One region of the Colwellia psychrerythraea 34H genome, then DNA from elsewhere that is predicted to be linked to it. Evidence: predicted binding sites of a transcription regulator. Region 1 holds the regulator's gene; the other holds the start of a gene.
What was found. The regulator LexA, encoded in region 1, represses DNA repair genes until DNA is damaged. The targets are predictions, from matches to a motif close to TACTGTATNNNNATACAGTA.
Positions count from the first base shown of each region.

Region 2: recN (DNA repair protein RecN) is a predicted target of LexA. The motif match lies at 2,711-2,730, and genes of this name have one in related genera.

Region 1 covers NC_003910.7:237,943-242,692, reverse strand. Annotated here, with positions in the region: gene CPS_RS01090 (TonB-dependent receptor) at 1-883, opposite strand, end outside; gene lexA (transcriptional repressor LexA) at 1,726-2,361, shown strand; gene coxB (cytochrome c oxidase subunit II) at 2,927-4,486, shown strand; gene ctaD (cytochrome c oxidase subunit I) at 4,498-4,750, shown strand, end outside.
Region 2 covers NC_003910.7:3,990,263-3,995,012, reverse strand. Annotated here, with positions in the region: gene CPS_RS17130 (RnfH family protein) at 1-253, shown strand, start outside; gene CPS_RS17125 (outer membrane protein assembly factor BamE) at 359-793, opposite strand; gene recN (DNA repair protein RecN) at 987-2,672, opposite strand; gene nadK (NAD(+) kinase) at 2,821-3,702, opposite strand; gene grpE (nucleotide exchange factor GrpE) at 3,860-4,489, shown strand; gene CPS_RS17105 (TlpA disulfide reductase family protein) at 4,658-4,750, shown strand, end outside.

The DNA of each region.
Region 1 (4,750 bases):
AGTCTGAATATAATGCATCTGCGGTAATGACAAGGTTATCTGAAGGTGCATACTGCAAGACTAAGTTTGCATTGGTACGTTCACGTTTTTCTGTGGTAACCAATGAATCAAAGTTTTGCGGAATAAATATATTACCGGTATATACGTCACCGGACTCTGTTACAGGAGCGCCTTTGCCGAAAGAAGAATTTTCACGCCAACCAGCACTTTGAGCACGATTTAATTTCGTTTCACGCTCTAAATACGAGATTGCAAATAAAGCACCAAAGGTATCATCATTAAAGGTATCACTTATCAAAAGTGACGCTTGTGGGGAGGTCTCTTCACTATTACCATCATAAGTTGCTTTGACACTACCCGCTAATTTAAAACCATTAATAGCAAAAGGTTTCGCCGTTTCAATATTAACCGTGGCGCCAATACCACCTGACTGTACCGTCGCTGATGATGTTTTATGCACATCTAGGGTTTTTACCATTTCGGCAGCAAGCGTATCAAAACTAAAATCACGACCTGGATCTTCAGAGGCTTGTTGTCGACCATTAACAAGTACTGTATTAAATTGTGGACCAAAACCACGCACGGTGATTTTTTGACCTTCACCACCCGATCTATCTATCGAGACGCCAGTAATACGTTGTAATGATTCTGCAAGGTTAGTGTCCGGAAACTTGCCAATATCCTCAGCAGAAATAGAATCAACTACGCCACTAGCTTCACGTTTTGTGTCTAAAGCGCGACCAAGAGCGCCTCTAATGCCTGTAACGGTGATTTTTTCAACGTCTTTTTCAGCTGTTTTACTGTCTTCAGCATGCGCTTGCACTGAAGCTGTTGACGCTAAAATTGCAATAATTGCTGTCGATAATGTATTTTTTTTAAACATGTTATCTGTCTTCCCCAAATCATTTTTATTATTTATGGAAAGCAGACCTTGACCACTCAATGTTGCAACTAACTCCGTATCCTCAAGTAAAAGTTTAATGGCTTGTTCAATAGAATAATTGCCAGTTAACTTATTTGCCGTTATATCACTTACTTTATCAAGTGAGAAAATGAGCGTTAAGTCGGCTTGCTCTGCAAATTGAGTGAGCGATAGATCTGCTCTTTGCTGAGGAATATTGAACGAATAGGTATTACTTAATTCAGCACTTTGAACATATGGAGCACACGCTAAAGCGAGTGTTGCTGCTATGCTAGCTGAGTTAAATTTTCGTTGTTCAATAACCTCAACAGTAAGTTTTTCACTTACAAATATTAAAGACGATTGAACAAGTTTTTTCCGCCAGTGCATCGGTAACCTTTTGTTATTTTTAGTGCGTTAATGTAGCCAAACTTAAAATCATTCTGACAAAACTATATTATATTTACTAGTTAATAATCTATGTGCTGGATATAGATGATGAAAGCTAAATTATGGTCTGGTAATAAAAATAGGGCTATATAAACGAGTATATACTTGGTTAAATTTACACGTGTCAAACCACCCTGTTGTCAATTAATAGCTTACTAACCATAAACTTAATTATTAGTAGTCATGTTGATAATTCATATAAAGTCAGCTGTGAACAACAATATACTCTCATGAAAACATAGGTAGATAATCATAATGTGAGGTGATTTCTGCACGTAAACAATAATTAGTTAGATATACCTAAGCGGGGCTTGCCTTTCATCACATCCTGTATATACTACCAGTAATACTGTGTAAATTTACAGGCTAAAGCTATGATAGATTCAACTACCGAATTACGCCCACTGACTAAACGACAGCAACAGATTTATGATTTAATCAAAGCAAAGATTCAAGATACAGGCATGCCACCTACACGTGCTGAAATCGCTAATTTTTTTGGTTTCAAATCAGCTAATGCCGCCGAAGAACACTTAAAAGCTTTAGCAAAAAAAGGCTACATTGAAATGCTTGCAGGCACTTCTCGTGGCATTCGCTTGGTTGAAGAAATGCTTGAAGCAGAAGGTTTACCACTGATAGGGCGAGTTGCCGCCGGTGAACCTATTTTGGCGCAAGAGCATATTGAAGAACATTATAAAATGGATGGTAATTTATTCCATCCTGCTGCCGATTATCTCTTGCGTGTAAATGGCGAAAGCATGAAAGATATCGGTATTCTAGACGGCGACTTACTTGCTGTGCATCAAACTACTGAAGTACAGAATGGTCAAGTTGTTGTTGCCCGTGTTGAAAATGATGTCACCGTAAAACGTTTCAAACGTGAAGGAAATGTTGTCTATTTGCATGCAGAAAATGAAGACTTCTCTCCTATTAAAGTCGACTTAGCTAATCAAGAGTTTAATATTGAGGGTATCGCCGTCGGTATTATTCGAAGTGGACGTTGGATGTAATCCATCATAGCCACTGTTACAGCATTCGTCATATTTATTACCTAATTACTGCGTAATAAATATGGCGTTTTTATTTATCTTCAATATTTTCCTTTCTAAATTTCCACGTGATTTTCTGTAATTCTTAAATCCCTTTATTAGATTTAATCAAAGCTAGTCCCAGTAGAGCTCACACTCTCTTTAGAGCTATTACTCCATTGAATTAAATGGCTTTTTTATAATTCCTCAGTTATAAAATGTTTGACCTAGATCAATTTTTAGCGTAATTCTATAAATAGTAACGCATACAAAACGAACATAAAAAGAATAAAAAGACGTCTGTTTGCTAATCCTGTCACACTAGTTCACTAGTACTATGACTGATTACTCTTTTACGTCGATAATTAACTTGATCTCTAAATTATGTATATTCGTCATGAACCGTTCTATATAGCGCAACCGTGGCTAAACCGAGCTCTTGTTAGTTGATAAAAATAATAATAACAACAACAGATATTCAGTTCAGTGAGTTATGAAGTACATTGCTGCACATCTGTTCTCTATCATTGAAAAGAGGAGATGCCGTGTGGGGAAACATAAGCTAATTTGGCTAGTGTTGGTCAGCCTATTTGCCAATTCAGCCTGGGCAGAGACGCAGTTAAACCTAACTAAAGGGGTTACTGCCGTTAGTAGAGACGTATATGATTTACATATGCTAGTGCTCTATATTTGTACTGCTATCGGTATTTTAGTTTTTGGCGCTATGTTTTGGTCGATTGCTTTTCACAGAAAATCTAAAGGTGCAAAGCCTGCTGATTTTCATGAAAGTACTAAAGTAGAAATTTTATGGACAGCAATACCCATTGTTATTTTAATCGCCATGGCAGTGCCTGCTACACAAACACTGATAGCGATGGAAGACAATGAGAACTCTGATGTTACGATTCAAATCACGGGCTCGCAATGGAAATGGCATTACAAATACTTTGACCAAGATATTGAATATTATTCTGTGCTTTCCACCCCTCGCGAGCAATACCAAAACCAACAAGAAACTAGCGCCATCAAAGGTAAAAACTATTTACTTGAGGTTGATAAGCCGCTTGTTATTCCTGCTAATAAAAAAGTTAGATTTTTAATAACATCTGATGATGTTATCCATTCATGGTGGGTGCCTGCTTTTGCCGTTAAACAGGATGCTAATCCAGGATTCATCAATGAAGCCTGGACTAGAGTCGAAGAACCCGGTGTCTATCGCGGTCAATGTGCCGAGTTATGCGGAAAAGATCATGGCTTTATGCCCATAGTTGTTGAGGTAAAATCAGCTGAAGATTATGACATTTGGCTCAATGAACAACAACAACGTATCGCCGCTGCAGCAAGTGCCGAACAAGACTCATTAAACGCTTCTGTATCAAAAGAAGAACTTATGCAATTAGGTGAAACAACTTACACAGCCTACTGCTCAGCTTGTCATCAACCAACCGGTTTAGGTTTGCCGCCGGCCTTCCCTGCATTAAAAGGTAGCCCTATAGCTACAACGGGTACGATAGAAGAGCACCTCAATATTGTCTTTAACGGTAAAGCGGGCACAGGTATGCAAGCCTATGGCAAACAATTGAGTTTAAAAGAGATAGCCGCAGTCGTCACTTATGAGCGAAATGCTTGGGGCAATGATACTGGTGATATCGTGCAAGCCTCTGATGTAAAGTCTGCTGTTGATAACACATCACAAGATGCTAAAGGAGTCGTCACAATTGAAACTAACGTTGAAGATGCGGTAGAGACAATGACTGAAGAAGCACCCGTTGAGGATTTAGCTAAAGTGTATAGCCAAGATGAATTAATGGCTATGGGCGAAAAAGTTTATATGACAGCTTGTGTTGCTTGTCATCAACCAACAGGTGCAGGATTACCTCCAGCATTTCCTGCGCTTAAAGGCAGTTTGATTGCAATGGGGGATATCGCTATTCATTTAGATATGGTGCTTAACGGTAGTAAGAAAAATCCTGCCATGGCTGCTTTTGGTAGTCAATTAACCAAAACCGAAATAGCCGCTGTTGTGACTTATGAGCGTAATGCTTGGGGAAATAATACCGGTGATTTAGTACAACCTGCAGCTGTTGATGCTGCTAGTGCGAAGTAGGGGGATATAAAATGACCACAGACGTTATAGAACAAGATTCGCACGACGAACATTATGGTGACCATAAAATGACAGGCATAAAACGCTGGCTTTATACCACTAACCATAAGGACATCGGCACCCTGTATTTATGGTTTGCTTTTATTATGTTTTTAACTGGTGGCGCTTTAGCTATGGTGATCCGCGCTGAGTTATTTCAGCCAGGTCTGCAAATAGTTGAGCCGGACTTTTTTAACCAATTAACAACTGTCCACGGGTTAGTTA
Region 2 (4,750 bases), 1.6 Mb from region 1:
CATTCTCGATTCGGGCGTTATCACTTTATTTCCTGAAATTGACCTTAAAGTTAACAAAGTAGGTGTTTGGAATAGGGCAGTAAAACTATCTGAAGTCGTTAACGATCTCGATAGAATTGAAGTCTATCGTCCATTGATAGCTGATCCTAAGGATGTTAGAAAGCGTCGAGCGGAAAAAGCGAAATTAGAAGGGCGAGCTGATAAAACAACAGGTGGTCGTGTAAACCCTTTGAGAGTTGACGCCAATAAATAGCTCTACAAATATTTAGTTTGTAATAGGCATAAAAAAAACGGCATTCATGCCGTTTTTTTGTACCCAAGTTTTACCAAGGTAAAGAGCTCATTAACTGTTTGTTATCTATTTACCGTTAATAGTCTTACTTTTAACAACAGCCTTTGCTTCTTCATTGAGCTCAGTGTCATTTGCCGCTTCAGTTTCTACTACAGGCGCATTGAAAGGGGTATTAAAATTATCAGATACCTCAAAGTCTCCTGAAGCTGAGACTAACTTGTCATTAGAAAAGTTAATAATAAATTGCTTTTTCATATCGAAATCTTTGCTTCGGCCAGACTTCAACTTGTAGACATAATTCCAAGTATCATTATTGAAAGCATCTACAACAACAGGGCTACCCAAAATAAATTTAACCTGTTCCTTGGTCATACCTACTTGTAATTTATCAATGCTCTTTTGTTCAAGGTAATTACCTTGGGGAACATCGTAACGAAAAACCCAACTAGAACAGGCTGATAAGGTTAGGGCAGTAATAACAATGGCAACGCGAAAATACATAAAATCTATTTACCTTTAAGTAGCTCAAAAAAACAGGCTAAAAGTGTGAGCAGGGATAATACCCAAGCCCAGCACGGATTCAAAGCTATTTATTACATCAGTTAAAAAAACTCTATTTGCATCACGACAATGAAAGTAGGTAGTTCACCTGTTATCGGATCCCTTTTTACTAAAACGGTGTGTGTAAATGAGCTTAGCTGGCTAATAGCTCTTGCGCATTTGCTAAACTGTGTTGAGATATTTTATCTCCTGCAAGCAAACGAGCAATTTCTTTGACCCGATTTGATTCACTTAGTTCACTTACTTTAGTTTCAGTGAGTTCGCCATCAGTCAATTTGCTCACAAAGAGTTGTTGATGTCCCTTACATGCCACTTGGGGTAAATGGGTAACACAAATTACTTGAGTATTTTTAGATAGCTGCTTTAACTTTTTACCTACCATAGCCGCTGTTGGGCCACTAATTCCGACATCAACTTCATCAAATATTAGTGTTGGCGTGATCACTTTATCGGCCAAAATAACCTGCATAGCTAAACTGATGCGAGATAGTTCACCACCGGAGGCAACCTTATGCATAGCCTCAAGCGCTTGCCCTGGGTTAATGCTAACTTGAAAGCTAATAGTATCACTACCATTGGTATTGATAGTTTCTTTGCCATTTTCTTGTTTTTTATTATTCTCAACGGCAATAAAGAATTGTCCGTGGGGCATGTTCAGTTCTTGCATGCTTTTACTGATCAGCTTGCTCAGGCTTTTACCTGATTTTTCTCTTGATGCTGATAACAGTTCAGCGCTTTCATTATAATGAATTCTAGTCTGCTCTAATTCTTCAATAATTGTATCAATGCGGGTTTCATCATTAGATATTGAAGCGAGCTGTTGTTTTAATTCACTATGGAAGTTAACTAGATTTTCTGGTGACAGTTGGTGTTTTTTGGCCAACTGCACTGCGGTAGAGTAACGCTCTTCAATGATCGCATAATTTTGAGGGTCTAGTTCTAATTGCTGATAATAGTGCGTTAAATCGTTATTTGCTTCATCTAATTGAATTAAGGTATCTGATAATATAGTGGCTACATCAGTTAATTGATTATCAACGCGTGCGATTGAATTGATATTTTCGCTACACTCTCTAAGTGCATCTAAGATATTGAAATTATCATTTTCGGATAGGCTTTGTAATGTGCTTAGCGTTGAGTCCAATAAATCTTGCGCATTACTATGGCGTTTATAATCTTTTTCTAGTGTTGAAAACTCATCAGGTTGTAATGAAAATTCGTCCAGTTCAGTTACTTGGTACTGGATGAGTTGTTGTTCAGCTTCACGTTGTTGTTTGCTTTGCTGCAGCATTTCTAATTCTTTATTAAGCTTATTCCACTGCTGGGCATAATGTTTTACTGCACTTAACAAAGGTGTGTGGTTGGCATAATTATCAAGCAAACGACACTGTTGATTCGCTTTAACGATAAGCTGGTGATCATGTTGACCATGGATATTAATTAACAGCTGTCCAATTTCTTTTAATTGCACTAAAGGCACTTGGCTGCCATTGATATATGATTTTGAGCGGCCTTCAGCGGAGATAACACGGCGAAGAATACATTCGCTATCATGCTCAGAAACGAGTTCATGTTGTTTTAGCCAAGCGCGCGCCATTTTATTTTTCTTTATTTCAAATGTGGCGGCTAAATCAGCCTTTTTGCAGTTTGGTCTAACCACATTAGTGGTTGCTCTATCACCTAAACATAAGCCCAGCGCATCAATAGCAATTGATTTTCCCGCGCCAGTCTCACCGGTAATTGTCGTCATACCTGATTGCCAATCAATATCTAATGAACGGACAATGGCAAAATTTTGAATGTTAAGTTGCAGCAGCATAGTTAACCTTTGGCAATAAGCATGAATAAAAAACCAGTAACTGTTAATTTATACAGTAAATGGCTTTTATTCAAGTTTATTTGAAACTATTTGCTTATTTTTTGATAGTAATGCTGGCTACTACTCATAGTTAAGTAGCAACAGGAGGTTAATAAAGTTTGTTACCCCAGCTTAATTTATTTCGTAATACGTTAAAGTATTCATGATCTAATGGGTGGATTAAACGAATGCTGCACTCACTCTTTTTGATGATAACTTCGTCACCAGGCATTACCGTTAAAATAACATGACCATCACAACTCACTTGCAAGTTTTCATGGTTATCGTTGGCTAGTATCAATTTGATTTCACTATTTCCATCAACAACAATTGGTCTACTTGTTAAGGTATGAGGAAACATAGGTACGAGCGATAGTGCATTTAAGTTGGGCGTTAAAATAGGTCCACCAGCAGACATCGAATAGGCCGTTGAGCCAGTAGGTGTGGAAATAATTAACCCGTCTGAACGCTGGCTAAACATAAAGGTGCCATCAATATAAACTTCAAACTCAATCATGCTGGCAACTTTACCGGCATGGAGTACCGCTTCATTAACCGCGCTATTTGAACTTTTTAGTTTTCCGTGACGATAAACTTCAGCCTCTATAATAAAGCGTTGTTCACTACGTGACTTGCCTGATAATATTTGCTCTAAAGGTTTTATGATTTCAGAAGGAGAAAGATCGGTTAAAAAGCCTAGGTTACCGCGGTTTACACCAATGACGCCAATATCGAAACAGGCGAGTACGCGCGCTGCGCCAAGCATGTAACCATCACCACCAATAACAATGGCGAGATCTGCTTGTTCGCCAATATCAGTTAATGTGCCGGTTTTCATCTTTTTGATATCGAGAGATTGCGCTACTGAAACTTCGACAATAACTTTATACTCATTCGCTAATAAGTATTTGTGCAATGTTTGTATGGTGGCACTGGCGCCATCATGATTAGGTTTGCCAATAAGGCCAATAGTTTTATAGTGTTGAGCCATAACGGTAATTTACTTATTTTGCTAGGGTTAAGAGCAGTTTCGCTGGATTTTGCTCACTTGTAAAGTTCACTTTTTACAAAATGTTTTTAAATCAAGCTTGAATCATTTTAGAGAGTCCCCATAATGTCACCAAGAGTTATAAAATTGAGGTTTTTCCATGACAACAGAATCAACAAGTAATAAAGAAGAGTTAAGTGCTGAGCAATTAGCAGATGACATAGTACAACAAGCTGAAGAGCAGGTAGAAGATCAACATGATCATGCCCATGAAGTGATTAGTGCTGAACAAGAAAAAATTAACGAGTTAGAGCTAGCATTAGCTACAGCTCAATCTACCGTTGCGGATCAAAAAGATTCAGTTATTCGCGCTAAAGCAGAAGTAGACAACATTCGTCGTCGGGCTGCTCAAGATGTAGAAAAAGCACGTAAGTTTGCTTTAGAAAAATTTGCTGGTGAAATGCTAACAAGCGTTGATAACTTGGAGCGAGCGCTTCAAAATATTGATAAAGAAGATGAAAGTAATAAAGGTGTTATTGAAGGCGTTGAATTAACGTTACAAGGCTTAATTACTTCTTTAGATAAATTTGGTGTAAAGGCTGTTGATCCACAAGATCAACCTTTTAACCCTGAACTTCATCAAGCAATGTCAATGCAAGAAGTACCTGGAGTAGCGCCAAATACTGTTATTGCAGTAATGCAAAAAGGTTATGAGTTAAATGGTCGTTTAATTCGACCTGCGATGGTGATGGTATCTAAAGCTGCACCAACTGTTGATGCTACCGCGTAGTAAATAAATCAAACTGACAATGATTGAATAAAAAAGTAAAGAGCTTAGCTCTTTACTTTTTTTTTGCCTGAATTTTGGTCTTTTTGAAAAAAAGTTTCTATTTTTGAAATAACTTCGGGGAAACAAGGTCTTTTACAATACCATTCTTTTATTTATCCCCTGTTTATTATGAATCATATTTTTAGAACGATGTTTTTTGTTTTTGTTAGCCTTATTATTGGGGCAAGTTTTACGGTAAACGCAAATGAAACAGCTAAACCT